Regions from separate parts of the Pseudomonas sp. G7(2022) genome, predicted to be linked through region 1. Evidence: predicted binding sites of a transcription regulator. Region 1 holds the regulator's gene; each other region holds the start of a gene.

Region 1 (5,394 bases):
CCGCACGATCACCACTTCCTGGCCGTCCACGACGTTGGTGGTCGACAGGTCGAGGTGGAAGATTTCGTTGACGTTCACCAGCGGGAACGCGAACGCCTGGTTGCCAAGCATCACCATCAGGGTCGGCATGATCGCCAGCGTCAGCGGTACCTTGATGACGATTTTCGAGCCCGCGCCCTTGGTCGAGTAGATGTTGATCGAACCGTTGAGCTGGGAAATCTTGGTCTTCACCACGTCCATGCCCACACCGCGGCCAGACACATCGGAGATCTCGGTCTTGGTCGAGAAGCCCGGGGCGAAGATCAGGTTGTAGCACTCGGTGTCGCTCAGGCGATCGGCAGCATCCTTGTCCATCACACCGCGTTTCACGGCGATGGCGCGCAGGACGTTAGGGTCCATGCCTTTGCCGTCGTCGGAGATCGACAGCAGGATGTGGTCGCCTTCCTGCTCGGCCGCCAGAATCACCTTGCCGCCACGGGCCTTGCCCGACGCTTCGCGTTCTTCCGGCGACTCGATGCCGTGGTCGACCGCGTTGCGCACCAAGTGGACCAGCGGGTCGGCCAGCGCCTCGACGAGGTTCTTGTCGAGGTCGGTTTCTTCGCCCACCAGTTCCAGGTTGATCTCTTTCTTGAGCTGACGAGCCAGATCGCGAACCAGACGCGGGAAGCGGCCGAAGACTTTCTTGATCGGCTGCATCCGGGTCTTCATCACTGCGGTCTGCAAGTCGGCAGTGACCACGTCGAGGTTCGACACGGCCTTCTGCATCGACTCGTCGCCGCTGTTCAGGCCCAGGCGCACCAGACGGTTACGCACCAGCACCAGCTCGCCGACCATGTTCATGATTTCGTCGAGACGCGCGGTGTCCACGCGAACGGTGGTCTCGGCTTCGCTCGCCGGTTTTTCCGGTGGCGGTGTCGCCGGAGCACGGGCCGGAGCCGGTGCAGCAGCGGCAGCCGGTTTGGCCGGTTCGGCTTTCGGCTCAGGCGCTTTTGCGGCAGGTTTCGCCGCAGCGGCCGGGGCCTTGGCGGCAGGCGCTGCAACAGCCGAAGCATTGCCGGCAGTCACGACGGCACCGGTGGCGACGTCAGTGAACTTGCCTTTGCCATGCAGATCGTCGAGCAGCGATTCGAACTCGTGGTCGGTGATCAGATCGCTACCGGCTGCAGCCGCTGCCGGGGCAGCATTTGCATTCGCAGGGACGGACGCAATCGCCGACTCGAGCGCATCGACAGCAAAGTTGCCCTTGCCGTGCAACTGATCGAGCAAGGCTTCGAATTCGTCGTCGGTGATGTCCGAGCTGTCGCCCGCCGCCGGAGCAGCAGGTGCAGCGGCCGTCGGTGCCACGGCGTCCGCCGCGAACTGGCCCTTGCCATGCAACTGGTCGAGCAGCGACTCGAACTCGGCATCGGTGATTTCATCGCTGGCCGCTTCATCGGAAGCAGGCGCAGCGGCAGCCGCCGGAGCTTCGGCTTCGGCCTTGACGGCGTTCAGCGAGTCCAGCAACTGTTCAAATTCGTTATCGGTGATGTCGCTGGAGTCCCCGGCCTCGTTCTCAACGACCAGTTCTTCGATCATCTCGGCAACGGGCGAAGCCGGGGCTTCATCCGCCGATTGCGGCTCGGCCAGACGCGCCAGGGCGGCCAGCAGTTGCGGGGTGGCGGCGGTGATCGGACTGCGATCGCGGACTTCGCTGAACATGCTGTTCACCGCGTCCAACGCTTCGAGCACCACGTCCATCAGTTCTGCATCGACGCGTCGTTCACCCTTGCGCAGGATGTCGAACACGTTTTCGGCGATGTGACAGCACTCCACCAGCTCGTTGAGCTGAAGGAAGCCGGCGCCCCCTTTTACAGTGTGGAAACCGCGAAAAATTGCGTTGAGCAGATCTGCGTCATCCGGGCGGCTTTCCAGCTCGACCAGTTGTTCGGACAGTTGCTCAAGAATCTCGCCGGCCTCAACCAGGAAATCCTGAAGGATCTCTTCATCGGCGCCGAAGCTCATTAATGGGGTGCTCCTACAGGTCTAAAAACCTAAACTCAAAATCCAAGGCTGGATAGCAAATCGTCCACATCGTCCTGACCGGACACAACGTCTTCTCGTTTATCGGCATGAATCTGCGGACCTTCACCCTGCGAGAGATGTTTTTGTGGATCTTTTTCAGCAAGCATCGCCGCACGGTCATGTTCGATGCCCGCAAAGCGGTCCACCTGGCTGGCCATGAGCACGAGCTTGAGCAGGTTGCTTTCGACTTCGGTGACCAACTGGGTCACGCGCTTGATCACTTGACCTGTGAGGTCCTGGTAATCCTGGGCCAGCAGAATGTCGTTGAGGTTGCTCGACACCGCGCGATTGTCCGCGCTGCTGCGTGACAGAAAACCGTCGACCCGGCGCGCCAGTTCGCGGAACTCTTCAGCCCCGACCTCACGACGCATGAAGCGGCCCCAGTCAGCACTCAACGCCTGGGCTTCGTCAGCCAGACCATTGACCACAGGGGTCGCGCTTTCCACCAGATCCATGGTGCGGTTGGCCGCGGCTTCGGTCAGCTTGACCACATAGCCCAGACGCTCGGTCGCATCAGTGATCTGCGACACTTCCTCGGCCTGCGGCATGTGCGGATCGATCTGGAAGTTGACGATCGCACTGTGCAGTTCACGCGTGAGCTTGCCCACTTCCTGGTACAGGCCACGGTCACGGGTCTGATTGAGCTCATGGATCAGTTGCACAGCGTCGCCGAACCTGCCCTTTTCAAGGCTTTCGACCAGTTCGACCGCGTGTTTTTTCAGGGTCGACTCAAAGTCGCCCTGTGAAGATTCTTTATGCTCCATAGCTCCCCCGCGCGTCATCAGCCGATGCGTTCGAAAATCTTCTCGATTTTTTCTTTCAGCGCCTGAGCCGTGAAAGGTTTGACCACGTAGCCGTTAACGCCGGCCTGGGCCGCTTCGATGATCTGCTCGCGCTTGGCTTCAGCGGTCACCATCAGCACTGGCAGGTGCTTGAGTTTTTCGTCGGCGCGCACGTGACGCAGCAGGTCGATACCGGTCATGCCGGGCATGTTCCAGTCGGTCACCAGAAAGTCGATGCTGCCGCTGTTGAGCACCGGAATGGCGGTGGTGCCATCGTCGGCTTCAACGGTGTTGGTGAACCCGAGGTCACGCAACAGGTTCTTGATGATCCGCCGCATCGTTGAGAAGTCATCAACGATGAGGATTTTCATGTCTTTGTTCAATTCGACCTCCAAGCAGTCTTAAACGCGCCCAGCACCTGGACGCGCCATTTCAATCAATCCGGCAAAGCACTCGACGACTGTCTGGAGCACAACAGAGCAAGACCGGTGCCGTTCACCACCGCACCAGCCTCGTTCGCAGTGTCCCCACACTGCCTTCAGCGCGCTCGCCACTCTCCCAAACGCCCCCGCAAACGGGCCGCGCACTGGCTGTGTAACTGGCTGACCCGCGATTCACTGACGCCAAGGACTTCACCGATTTCCTTGAGGTTCAGTTCTTCGTCGTAGTACAGCGCCAACACCAGTCGCTCACGCTCCGGCAAATTGGCAATCGCGTCCGCCAGCGCCGCCTGGAAGCGCTCGTCTTCCAGGTCACGCGACGGCTCAAGATGAGCACTGGCGCCATCCTCGTGCAGCCCTTCATGTTCGCCGTCCTGCAACAGGTCGTCGAAACTGAACAGTCGGCTGCCCAGGGTGTCATTCAAAATCCCGTAGTAATCGTCGAGACTCAATTGGAGTTCGGCCGCAACCTCGTGATCTTTAGCGTCACGTCCGGTTTTAGCTTCAATCGAGCGAATCGCATCGCTGACCATTCGGGTGTTGCGGTGAACCGAGCGCGGTGCCCAGTCCCCCTTGCGCACTTCATCGAGCATCGCGCCACGGATCCGGATGCCCGCGTACGTTTCGAAACTGGCGCCCTTGCTGGCGTCGTATTTGGTCGAGACTTCGAGCAGGCCGATCATCCCGGCCTGAATCAGGTCCTCGACCTGCACACTGGCCGGCAATCGCGCCAGCAAGTGGTAGGCAATGCGTTTGACCAGCGGCGCGTAACGCTCGATCAGCTCGTACTGCGCGTCACGCGCCGACTTCTTGTAAAGATTCATACCGCTGGCGGTCATAGCACAGGTCCTGCCGTTTGCTGCACGAGGCGCTCGACGAAAAATTCGAGGTGGCCGCGCGGGTTGGCGGGCAGCGGCCAGGTATCGACCTTTTGCGCGATCGCCTTGAATGCCAGTGCGCACTTGGAACGCGGGAAGGCTTCATAGACCGCACGCTGCTTCTGCACCGCCTTGCGCACGCTCTCGTCGTAAGGCACCGCACCGACGTATTGTAAGGCGACGTCGAGGAAGCGATCCGTGACCTTGGTCAACTTGGCAAACAGATTGCGACCTTCCTGCGGGCTCTGGGCCATGTTGGCCAGGACGCGGAAGCGGTTCATGCCGTAATCGCGGTTGAGCAGCTTGATCAGCGCGTAGGCGTCGGTGATCGAGGTCGGCTCGTCGCAGACCACCAGCAACACTTCCTGGGCTGCGCGAACAAAACTGACTACCGAGTCACCAATACCCGCAGCGGTGTCGATCACCAGCACGTCGAGATTGTCGCCGATGTCGCTGAACGCCTGAATCAGACCGGCATGCTGGGCCGGGCTCAGGTGAACCATGCTCTGGGTGCCGGACGCGGCCGGCACGATGCGGATCCCGCCGGGGCCTTGCAACAGCACGTCGCGCAGCTCGCAGCGGCCCTCGATCACATCGGCCAGGGTACGTTTGGGGGTGAGGCCCAGCAGAACGTCGACGTTCGCCAGCCCCAGGTCGGCGTCCAGCAGCATGACCCGACGGCCAAGCTCTGCCAGCGCCAGGGACAAGTTCACTGACACGTTAGTCTTGCCGACGCCACCTTTGCCGCCGGTCACCGCGATCACCTGTACGGGATGCATGCTGCCCATGTTATTTCTTTACCTTGTCTTGCATAGACGGAGGCCACATTACTGGCTGCGCGTTCACAACCGGAACAATGCATGGCAGACCATCGATGTAGGTACAAAAACGGTTCATTACCTCAGCCAACCTGCTTGGTCGGACTGTGGTAGATATCAGCGAACATGTCAGCCATGGCTTCTTCGCTGGGTTCTTCCTGCATTTGCACGCTGACGGCGCGGCTGACCAATTGATGACGGCGCGGCAGATGCAGATCATCCGGAATCCGCGGGCCGTCGGTCAGGTAGGCGACCGGCAGTTCATGACTGATCGCCAGGCTCAGCACTTCGCCAAGGCTGGCCGTCTCATCCAGTTTAGTCAGGATGCACCCGGCCAGCCCGCAACGCTTGTAACTGTGATAAGCGGCGGTTAGAACCTGTTTCTGGCTGGTGGTTGCCAGCACCAGATAATTTT
Region 2 (5,394 bases), 1.2 Mb from region 1:
CGGTGTACGGCTTGGCGTCGGTGTGGCCGCTGATGCTGATCTTGTTCGGCACCGCTTTGATGGTGTCGGCCATGGCCAGCAGGATGTCTTCGAAGTACGGCTTCAGGCGCGCAGAACCGGAGTCGAACATTGGCCGGTTCTCGGCGTCCATGATCTGGATGCGCAAGCCGTTCGGCGTGATTTCGAACAGGATCTGGTCCTTGAACTTCTGCAGTTGCGGGTTCTCGTCGACCTTGTTCTGCAGTTCTTGCAGCAACAGTTCCAGGCGTTCCTTCTCGACCTGCTCGGCCATGCCTTCAACCTGTTCAGTATCGACTGTGACCTTGTCCGGTTGCGGCTGAGACTTCACTTCAGGGTTGAGGGTGTTTTCCGGCGCCAGGGTCGGCGTGCCGCCCAGATCGATGATGTACGGCGTGCCGCTCTCGGAGAAACCGACCGGGTCCTTGAAGTAACCGGCGATGGCGATCTTCTGCTCCGGGGTCGCGGTGGACAGCAGCCACAACACCAGGAAGAACGCCATCATCGCCGTCGCGAAGTCGGCGAAGGCGATCTTCCACGCCCCGCCGTGATGCCCGCCGGCGATGCGCTTGACGCGCTTGATGATTATCGGCTGGTTATTTTCCATGACTTAGCGACCGCGAACGGCTTGTTCCAGCTCGGCAAAGCTTGGACGGTGAGCCGGGTACAGAACCTTGCGACCGAACTCGACAGCCAGCGACGGCGGCATGCCGGAAGCCGAAGCCACCAGCGAGGCCTTGATGGCTTCGTAGACGTTCAGCTCTTCCTTGGCATCGTGGGCCAGGGAGTGCGCCAACGGACCGAAGAAACCGTACGCCGCGAGAATACCGAAGAAGGTACCTACCAGTGCCGCACCGACGTGCAGACCGATGGACTTCTGATCGCCTTCACCCAGGGAGGCCATGGTCACCACGATACCCAGTACCGCCGCGACGATACCGAAACCCGGCATGGCGTCGGCGATGCCGTTCACCGCGTGGGACGGATGCTCGAGGTCTTCCTTGAGGCTGTACAGTTCCATGTCGAACAGGCCTTCCAGCTCGTGGGGAGCCATGTTGCCGGACGACATGATGCGCAGGTAATCGCAGATGAACGCGGTCATGCGTTCGTCCTTCAGCACCGCCGGGTACTTGGCGAAGATCGGGCTCGCGGCGGCATCTTCGATGTCGCCTTCAATGGCCATCATGCCTTCGCGGCGGCTCTTGTTGAGGATCTCGTAGATCAGGCCCAGCACTTCCAGATAGAACGTGTGGCTGAAACGCGAACTGAACATGCCCAGGGATTTCTTGAGCACATGCATCGTCATGTAACCGGGGTTGGCCTGGAGGAAGGCTCCGAGTGCCGCACCGCCGATGATCATCACCTCGAAGGGCTGGATCAGGGCGGCAATCTTGCCGTGGGAGAGCACGTATCCGCCGAGCACGCTCGCGAATACGACGATGATGCCGATAATTTTAGCCATAGGTAGAAAGGTACTTGTTTAAGTCGGGTTCAAGGTCATATTCGGAAGTTAAAAAATCTCTTCTTCTACTTATCGGCAAAACTGCGCCAGACTATAGCCAGTTCAGGCGAAAAGCCAATTTAGCCCATGCCGGGCGCGTCTACAGTCAGTGAAGATCTCGTCCAGACATGGCTAATGAAACGAACGTCCCACACGCAAGACCGACCACACTCGATGGCTGGGTGAAGCTGCTCGACGGCGTGCGCCTGCCGGTACCGCAAGAAGCACACGACCGCGTTTGCCGTGCCATCCGCGACAATCGCAGCTCGTTGCGCGACATTGCCGAGCTGATGCAGGACAGCCCGGCACTGGCCCTGAGCATCATCCGCGAAGCCAACCGTCACACCCTGGGCAGCATGACTGCGCCGGCGGAAAACCTTGAAGTGGCGATCAATCGTCTTGGTCTGGCCCGCACCGAAGAACTGCTGGCACGCCTGCCCGCCGAACCCCAGGCACAAATCCCCCAGGCCTTGCGCCAGATACAGATGATCAGCCAGCACGCGACCCAACAGGCCAACGGCTTTTTTGCCAGTCGCCTGGCGCGACTGTGGCAGGACATTCATTGGGGCAGCCTGCTGTTTCTGTCGCCGCTGTGGCCGTTGGCACTGACCTTTCCCAAATTGCTTGAAGAGTGGGAAGTGCGGGTTATCCACAAGGGCGAATCAGCGCGAGTCGTTGAAAAGCAGCTGTTCGGCGTGCGCCTGCTGAAAATCGGCGAAGCGCTTGTGCAAGCCTGGCGTCTGCCGATCTGGGTGCAGCAAGGTTACCGACTGCTGCTGACCGAGCAGCGCGAACTGGTCAAGGTCCTGCGCATTGCCCGCGACGTCGATCATCCGCTGCGCCAACAGAATCGCCTCGATGACGACCCGACCTTGCGCCGCTGGCTCAACCAGCCAGCCAACACCGTGCTGCTGGCCAACGGTCTGGCACTCTCGGCGCAACAGGCCTGGGACAGTCCGCACAGCGAGCGCTGGCAATACCTGACCAGCCTTTACCTGCAAATCTCGATGGACGAGGTGCAACAGCAGTTGCACCAACAGGCCGCTGTCAGCGCTCGCCATCACTTCATGCCCGACCTCTGGCACCCGGCGGTCTCGCTGCTGTGGCCGTGGGGCACCCGTCGTCTGCCCGCCGGAATGCTGCCGGCTGCGGCGCCGTCCGCTGAAGATCTGACCCGGTGGCGCCGGCAATGCGCCGAGCTGCTGGCCGTGCCAAGCCGCTTCACCAACGCCATGAGCCTGACCGTCGCCGCCCGCGATGCGCTGGTCGCCAGCGGCATGCGTCGGGTGATGATCCTGATGGCCGACCGCAGCCACGCCAATCTGCGCGTCCATCAAACCTCGGGGTTGCCGAAGGAAGCTGCTGCGCTCAATTTTGTCGTCAGCCAGAGCACCGTGCTGCAACGATTGCTCGCGCAGCAGGCGCAGGTGCGGATCACCCCGGACAACAACGCCCAGTTTTCCGCCCTGCTGCCGCCCTCGCTACGCGCCCTGTTTCGTGGCGAACACCTGTTCCTGCGCTCGCTGGTGAACAACGGCCGGGTGATCATGATCGTGGTCGCCGACCAGGGCGGCGGGCCGTTCGCCGACATCACCGTACAAGCCTTCGGCAAAACCGCGCAGTGCATCGAGAAAGCACTGCACAGCTTTAGCCAGCGCGGCCAATGACAGCTACAATCCTTCCCCTTTGTGCTCTGGAGACCTCACATGCCTGACTTCTCTGGCCTGGCGCTGGTGATCGAGCCGAGCGACCTGCTCCCGCGCCTCGACGACCGCAATCTGATTCTGGTGGATCTGACCAGTGCCGCCCGCTATGCCGAGGGTCACCTTCCCGGCGCACGCTTCGTCGATCCGAAGCGCACCCAGCTGGGCCTGGCACCGGCTCCGGGCTTGCTGCCGACAAAGGAAAAACTCGAAGAGCTGTTCGGCGAACTGGGCCACAACAAGGACGCGGTCTACGTGGTCTATGACGACGAAGGCGGCGGTTGGGCCGGACGCTTCATCTGGCTGCTCGACGTGATCGGTCACGACAAATATCACTACCTCGACGGCGGTCTGACGGCGTGGCTGGCGGAAGGTTCGCCAATGTCGATCCAGGTTCCTCCAGCGGTGGGCGGCCCGGTAGCCCTGACCCTGCACGACGAGCCGACCGCCACCCGTGAATACTTGCAAAGCCGTCTCGGCGCCGCTGACCTGGCAATCTGGGACGCTCGCGGGCCGCTGGAGTATTCCGGCGAGAAAGTCCTCGCAGCCAAAGGTGGACACATCCCCGGCGCGGTCAATTTCGAATGGACGGCGGGCATGGACCAGGCGCGTCAACTGCGCATCCGTACCGACATGCCGCAGATCCTGGAAAACCTCGGGATCACCAAGGACAAAGAAGTCATTACCCACTGCCAGACCCATCACCGGTCCGGTTTCACTTATCTGGTGGCCAAGGCCCTCGGTTATCCGCGGGTCAAGGGCTACGCCGGTTCCTGGGGCGAATGGGGCAACCACCCCGACACCCCCGTCGAGCTTTAAGGATTTTTAAGGACAGTCATGAAAGAGCGTTTGTTTATCATCAGCCAGTACCTGCTGCCGCATCACTTGCTGTCGCGCCTGGCCGGCTGCATTGCCGAGTGCCGCGTGCGCTGGTTCAAGAATGCCTTCACCACCTGGTTCGCCAAGCGTTATCAGGTGGACATGTCGCAGGCACTGGTTGAAGACGTCACCGCTTACGAGCACTTCAATGCCTTCTTCACCCGTGCCCTGAAAGACGGCGCACGTCCACTGGACCCGACCCCGGGCGCGATCCTCAGCCCGGCCGACGGTGCGATCAGTCAGCTCGGCCCGATCGAGCACGGTCGCATCTTCCAGGCCAAGGGCCACAGCTTCAGCGTGCTGGAACTGCTGGGTGGCGACGCGGCCAATGCGGCGCCGTTCATGGGCGGTGAATTCGCCACCGTTTACCTGTCGCCCAAGGACTACCACCGCGTGCACATGCCGCTGGCCGGCACCCTGCGCGAAATGGTCTACATCCCGGGGCGGATCTTCTCGGTCAACCAGACCACCGCGGAAAACGTTCCGGAACTGTTTGCCCGCAACGAGCGCGTAGCGTGCATCTTCGACACCGAGCGCGGACCGATGGCCGTGGTGCTGGTGGGCGCGATGATCGTGGCCTCGATCGAAACCGTCTGGGCCGGGCTGGTGACGCCGCCGAAGCGTGAGCTGAAAACCTTCCGTTACGACGAAGCCGCCCGTGCGCCGATTCATCTGGAAAAAGGTGCGGAATTGGGGCGCTTCAAGCTGGGTTCGACCGCGATCGTGCTGTTCGGGCCGGATCAGGTGAAGTGGGTTGAAGAACTGAAAGCCGGCTCGCCGGTACAGATGGGTCAGGCCCTGGCACTGTCGAACGCCTGAACCTGCTGATCCGCCCCTGCGCACGTCTGCGAAGGGGCGGACACGACCTGAGTAGCGCCGTTACTCTATCTGCCCACGGAAGCCGATCGGCCCTTCGTTGGCGTAGGTATTGGTGCCGCTGAGGTTTTTCCCGCCGTCACTCGACGTGACACTCAACGCGATAACGTTCTGGTTATCCCGACCGCCGATCACCCATTTGCCACCCGGATGCCAAGGGGCATCGTTGCCACCCCACTGGTTCTCGACGTTGTACTGGTTCTGGCCAGTGCGCTGAGCCTTGAAGCCAATAGGGCCTTCGCCGGCGTAAGTCATGGTGCCGGTGAAGCTTTTGCCGCCATCGCCAGACTTGATGTCGATGGCGACGACGTTCTGGTTGTCCCGCGCGCCCAGGACCCAGGTTCCACCCGGATGCCAAGGTGCCGAACTACCGCCCCATTGGTTTGCCACTGCGTATTTAGACATGAACCTCATCTC
Region 3 (5,394 bases), 1.6 Mb from region 1:
CTTCAAACCGACCTTGCCGAGGTCATAGCCAATCGATGCGTCGAACAATGTGTAGGACGGCACCTTCATGGTGTTCTCTGCATCCGCCCAGCTGTAGCCGACATAACGCACACCACCGCCCAATCGCAGCCCATCAAGCGCCGCACTGTCGAACTTGTAGTCCGCCCACAGCGAGGCCATGTGCCGCGGCGCCTGGGTTGGCGAGTTGCCTTTGTTCTCGATCACGTTTGTCGGGGTGCTCAAGGTGCTGGTCATCGACTTCGAGTACTCGATGTCAGTGAAGGTGTAGCTGCCGAGGACTTTCAGGTTATCGGTCAACTGCATGTGCGCTTCCAGTTCCAGACCCTGAGAGCGGACAGCGCCTACAGCGCGATAGAAGTTTTCCTGCGGCAGTTTGGTTGCCAGGTTCTTCTGGTCGATGCCGAACAAGGAAGCGGTGAACAGATCGTCCGTCCCCGGTGGCTGATACTTCAGGCCCATTTCCCACTGCGTTCCATCGGTCGGTGCAAGAGGATTGCCGGCACTGTCCGCGTAGGAGTTCGGGTTGAACGACTCGGAATAGCTGACGTACGGCGCGAGGCCGTTATCGAACAGATACAGCGCGCCGGCACGGCCTGTGAGCTTGGTGCGTCGATCATTGATCTCGGTGCCGACCGGACGGCCCGCTTCGGCAATACGGTTTTCGTCGGAGGTTTCTACCCAATCCTGGCGCAGTCCCAGCGAGAAGCGCCACTTGTCCATCTCGATCAAGTCTTGCAGGTAAACGCCGGTCTGCTCCAGGCGCCGCAGGTAGCTCGTCTCGCCGTAAGGCGTGATAGCGGAATTGCCATACACCGGGTTGAACGCATTGATCGGCGCCAGGCCGCCACTGGTCCAGTCGACCACGGTTTTGCGCCGCTGATAATCCGCCCCCATCAGCACCGTGTGCCTGGTCGCGCCGGTGAAGAATTCGGCCTGAAGCATGTTGTCGACGATGAACGCGTGCAGACGCTCGTCACCTGCGGTGTAGTAGCGATTCAGTTCGTTGCCGGTCGGCGACGTCCAGCCATAGGCGTACACCTGATCCATGTTCACTTTGGAGTCGAGGTAGCGGAAGTTCTGCCGCGCGGTGAAGACATCGTTGAATCGATGTTCGAACTGGTAACCGAACGACTGCTGATCACGGGAGTAACCATCGATGCCCGGCTCGCCTTCGAAGAAGTGCGGTGAGATGCGGTTGCCGTTGCGCTGATGAATCGTGCCGTCGGCCGGCACGCCGCCGTGGTAGCCGCCATCCGGGTCATGTTGCAGATACGCTTGCAGCGTCAGCGATGTGTCCTCGCTGAAATCGATGCTGACCGTTGGCGCGAGGGCGAAGCGCTTTTCCTTGTTGTGGTCGAATTGCGTGTCGGACTGATCCGTCAAACCGGTCAGACGATAGGCGATACGCTTGTCGTCATCGACCGGGCCACTGAAGTCAAAACCGACGCCGCGCTGGCCTTGAGTGCCAACGGTGGCTTGAACCTGGTGATAGGCCTCGTACAGCGGCTTCTTGCTGGTCAGCGCCACCAGCCCGCCCGGCGAGCTACGACCGTACAACACAGAAGACGGGCCTTTGAGAATATCCACGCGCTCGAGGAAATACGGATCGACCTGCATGGTGCTGTAGGTGCCGCTGTCACCCATGGACTTGAGGCCGTCGAGGTAGATGTTGTCCACCGAACCGTCGTTGAAACCGCGCATCGCCACGTAGTCGTAGCGGTGCGTGGCACCGTAAGGGTTGGTCAGCACGCCGGAGGTGTAACGCATGGCCTGGGATACGGTTTGCGAGCCCTGGTCATCCATTTGCTCGCGGGTGACCACGGACACGCTTTGCGAGGTTTCCAGCAGCGCGGTACTGGTTTTGGTGGCGATCTGGCTGTGCGTCGCATTATAGCCATCCATGCTGCCCAGCGCGTTGCCGAGGGCGAAGCCTTTGATGTCGGTGGTCGGCAGGGCCAGCGCTTCGGTTTCTGCAACGGAGCGCAACACATAGCTACTGCCGTCCTGGCTGACCGCCTCCAGGCCCGAGCCGCCGAGCAAGTGGCTCAGGGCCTGATCGGTCGAATACTCGCCCTGCACACCCGGTGACTGCCGGCCCTGGGTCTGCTGTGGCGTCATCGACAACGTGATGCCCGCCTGACGCGCGAACTGGTTGAGCGCATCGCCCAGTGGTCCGGCGGCGATGTTGTAGCGGTGGCTGCCGACCTCACTGGCGCTCGCCGCGACGCTCAGGTTCGGCAGCAGTCCAACGCCCAGTGCCGTGGATAACAACGCGGCCCGAACAGCGCGGTGCAGCAGGCCCGATTCGACAGTGAAATTCAGAGGGTTCTTACAGGTAACGCGCGCAGTCATTGTAGGTTTCCGTAGGCAGTCGCGAAGGCTGAGTTGAAGTGCTTACTGACTAAGCCGGACTTGCCACGAAAACCCGCCAAAATAATTTCAGGCCACAGACTCCAGCGTCACCCACCAACGGGTGCGATAGCGCAATTGCACCGGCAGGGTCTGCGGCAGGATCGCCAGCAGCTTGTCGGTGTCCTCAAGACGGAACACGCCGGACAGGCGCAAATCCGCAATGTCCGACGCACAGCTCAGAAAACCCTGACGATACCGGCCGACTTCGCCGATGAAGTCGCCCAGCCGCATGTTGCGCGTCACGATCAGTCCGTCGACCCAGGCGCCAGCGTCCATGTCCAACGGTGGCGCCGGTCGAACTCGATGGTGATCGATCAGATAGCTCTGACCGGCGATTGCCTCGGTCGAGTTGCCTGCGGATTGAATCGCGACCCGGCCACTGGTGACGCTCAGGCGCGTGCATCCATCTTCCTGGCGCAGAAGGAATCGTGCCTTGAACGGCTCGTAGCTGCCATGACGGCTCTGCACCTGCAGCGGTCGGTCAAACGTTGCACCTTCATCGGCGCCGCCGCAGGTGACGATGATTTCGCCACGGGTCAATTTGATCAGCCGTTGCTGCGCGGTGTAATCGAGATCCACGCTGCTGGCGGTGTTGAGTTCGATCCGTGTGCCGTCCGGCAACTGGAAACCACGGCGTTCGCCGGTGGCGGTGGTGTAGTCGGCGCTCCACTGTTGCCAGACGGACGTGTCCTTGGCCAGCCATCCCGCCGAACCCATCAGCAGCGCGCCGGACAACAGCTTCAATGCCTGACGTCGGCCCAGACCCTGTGCACTGTTTTCCAGCGTATTGAACGCCACCTGCGCACCGGGCACGGCGCTCAGATTGTGGGTCAGTTCGGCTTGCAGAGACTGCACCCGTTGCCAGGCCAGTTCGTGATCATGGTGCTCGGCGCGCCATTGTTCGCACTGGCGATTCAGGCGCGGATTGCCATGGTTGTTGCGCAGACGCAGGAGCCAGTGAATGGCCTGTCGTACGACCTGCTGCGGCGGCTCGGCGCGTCGGCCAAGCGAGAGGTTATCCACCGGCATCAGTTTTCGTACCGCAGTACGTAGCAGTGATACAGCGCATCGGCGACGTAGCGTTCCACCGAGCGCAAGGACAGGCCCATCTGCTCGGCAATCTGCTTGTGGGTCAAACCTTCGCACTGCGCCAGCAGAAACGCCTGACGCACTTTCGGTTTAAGTCCTTCAAGCATGCGGGCAATGCTTTCCAGCAGTTCGATCACCAGTGCGCGGGCTTCGGCACTGGGTCTCTCGGCTTCGGGCAAGTGGGCGATGGTTTCCAGGTAGGCGCGTTCGATTTCTTCGCGTCGCCAATGGTCGATGACCAAACCGCGAGCGATGGTGCGCAAAAACGCACGGGGCGCCTTGAGTTCGAGACGTTCGGTGCGCTGCAGCAGGCGCACGAAGGTGTCCTGGGCCAGATCCGCCGCATCGGCGGCATTGCCCAGCCTCGCACGCAACCAGCCGTTGAGCCAGCCGTGATGACGACTGTAAAGCGCCTGTACTGCCAACTCAGGTGATGACATGAACGCGACAGCCTGAACGTCACAAATGATAATTAGTCGCATTGTCATCAAGGGGTGGAGAATTTGCAACCGGCGCTGCAAAACAGCCATTAAAAAATGACAGGCGAACGCACTGGCACACCGCCCGGCGGGAATCTGGCAGAAATGCCGTCCATTTCCTACAAAGCGTTAAGTTTTCTCCGAATCGTGCCGACAGACTGGGGAGACATGCGTGCACCAAAGTAGAGCAGCCGTCAGAACGCTGCCTGCGCTGTACATGGAATGTTGCATCCGGAACGCATCCCCACTTTTGGCATAAGAAGTCCCATGAAATGAATCTCAAGTTCAGCCATAAAATCCTGTTGGCCGCCTCGGGCGTCGTGGTCCTGGCGTTCGCGCTGTTCACTTTGTACAACGACTATCTGCAGCGAAACACCATTCGTCAGAACCTGCAGTCCTCCGTCCAGCAGGCCGGCGACCTGACCGCCAGCAGTGTGCAGAACTGGATGAGCGGGCGGATTCTGGTCCTGGAAAACCTCGCGCAGAACGTTGCTCACCAGGGCAAGAACGCCGATTTCCCGGGGCTGGTCGATCAACCGGCCTTCACCTCGAATTTCCAGTTCACCTACGTCGGCCAGGCCAACGGTGTATTCACCCAGCGCCCTGACGCGAAGATGCCGGATGGCTACGACCCGCGTCAGCGTCCCTGGTACAAACAGGCCGTGGCTGCTGACCAGACCATGCTGACCCCGCCGTACATGGCCGCCGTTGGCGGTCTGGTGGTGACCATCGCCATGCCGGTGAAAAAGAATGGCGAGCTGCTCGGTGTGGTGGGCGGTGACCTGAGTCTGGAAACCCTGGTGAAGATCATCAACTCGGTGGACTTCGGTGGCCTGGGCCACGCGTTCCTGGTCAGCGGTGACGGTCAGGTGATCGTCAGCCCGGACAAAGATCAGGTGATGAAGAACCTCAAGGACATTTACCCGAACGCCGGTGTGCGCATCGAGAAGGGCAACCAGAACGTGGTGCTCAACGGCCAGGAACGCATCCTGTCGTTCACCCCGGTCGCCGGTCTGCCGAATGCCCAGTGGTACATCGGTCTGTCGATCGATCGCGACAAGGCCTACGCCGCACTCAGCCAGTTCCGTACTTCGGCTCTGATCGCGATGTTCGTCGCAGTGGGCGCGATTGCGGTGTTCCTGAGCCTGTTGATCACCGTGCTGATGCGTCCGCTGATCACCATGGGCCGTGCGATGCAGGACATCGCTCAGGGTGAAGGTGACCTGACTCGCCGTCTGGTAGTGGAAAGCAAAGACGAGTTCGGTGAGCTGGGCAGTTCGTTCAACCAGTTCGTGGAGCGGATTCACGCGTCGATTTCCGAAGTGTCTTCTGCGACTCGCCACGTACACGACCTGTCGCAACGGGTGATGGCATCGTCCAACGCCTCGATCAT

What was found. The regulator FliA, encoded in region 1, starts transcription of late flagellar genes. The targets are predictions, from matches to a motif close to CTAAAGTTTNNNNNNNNNNNGCCGNTAA.
Region 2: the regulator FliA is predicted to act here: its motif matches at 1,550-1,577, upstream of motA (flagellar motor stator protein MotA).
Region 3: the regulator FliA is predicted to act here: its motif matches at 4,131-4,158, upstream of NE357_RS00630 (methyl-accepting chemotaxis protein).

The regions. Positions count from the first base shown of each region.
Region 1 covers NZ_CP109659.1:1,768,387-1,773,780, reverse strand. The annotation lists gene NE357_RS08005 (chemotaxis protein CheA) at 1-2,001, opposite strand, end outside; gene NE357_RS08000 (protein phosphatase CheZ) at 2,037-2,825, opposite strand; gene NE357_RS07995 (chemotaxis response regulator CheY) at 2,843-3,214, opposite strand; gene fliA (RNA polymerase sigma factor FliA) at 3,382-4,122, opposite strand; gene fleN (flagellar synthesis regulator FleN) at 4,119-4,949, opposite strand; gene flhF (flagellar biosynthesis protein FlhF) at 5,063-5,394, opposite strand, start outside.
Region 2 covers NZ_CP109659.1:582,280-587,673, reverse strand. The annotation lists gene motB (flagellar motor protein MotB) at 1-625, opposite strand, end outside; gene motA (flagellar motor stator protein MotA) at 629-1,480, opposite strand; gene NE357_RS02560 (HDOD domain-containing protein) at 1,648-3,186, shown strand; gene NE357_RS02555 (rhodanese-like domain-containing protein) at 3,226-4,041, shown strand; gene asd (archaetidylserine decarboxylase) at 4,060-4,920, shown strand; gene NE357_RS02545 (lectin OAA family protein) at 4,981-5,382, opposite strand.
Region 3 covers NZ_CP109659.1:125,220-130,613, forward strand. The annotation lists gene NE357_RS00615 (TonB-dependent siderophore receptor) at 1-2,373, opposite strand, end outside; gene NE357_RS00620 (FecR domain-containing protein) at 2,461-3,462, opposite strand; gene NE357_RS00625 (sigma-70 family RNA polymerase sigma factor) at 3,462-3,962, opposite strand; gene NE357_RS00630 (methyl-accepting chemotaxis protein) at 4,274-5,394, shown strand, end outside.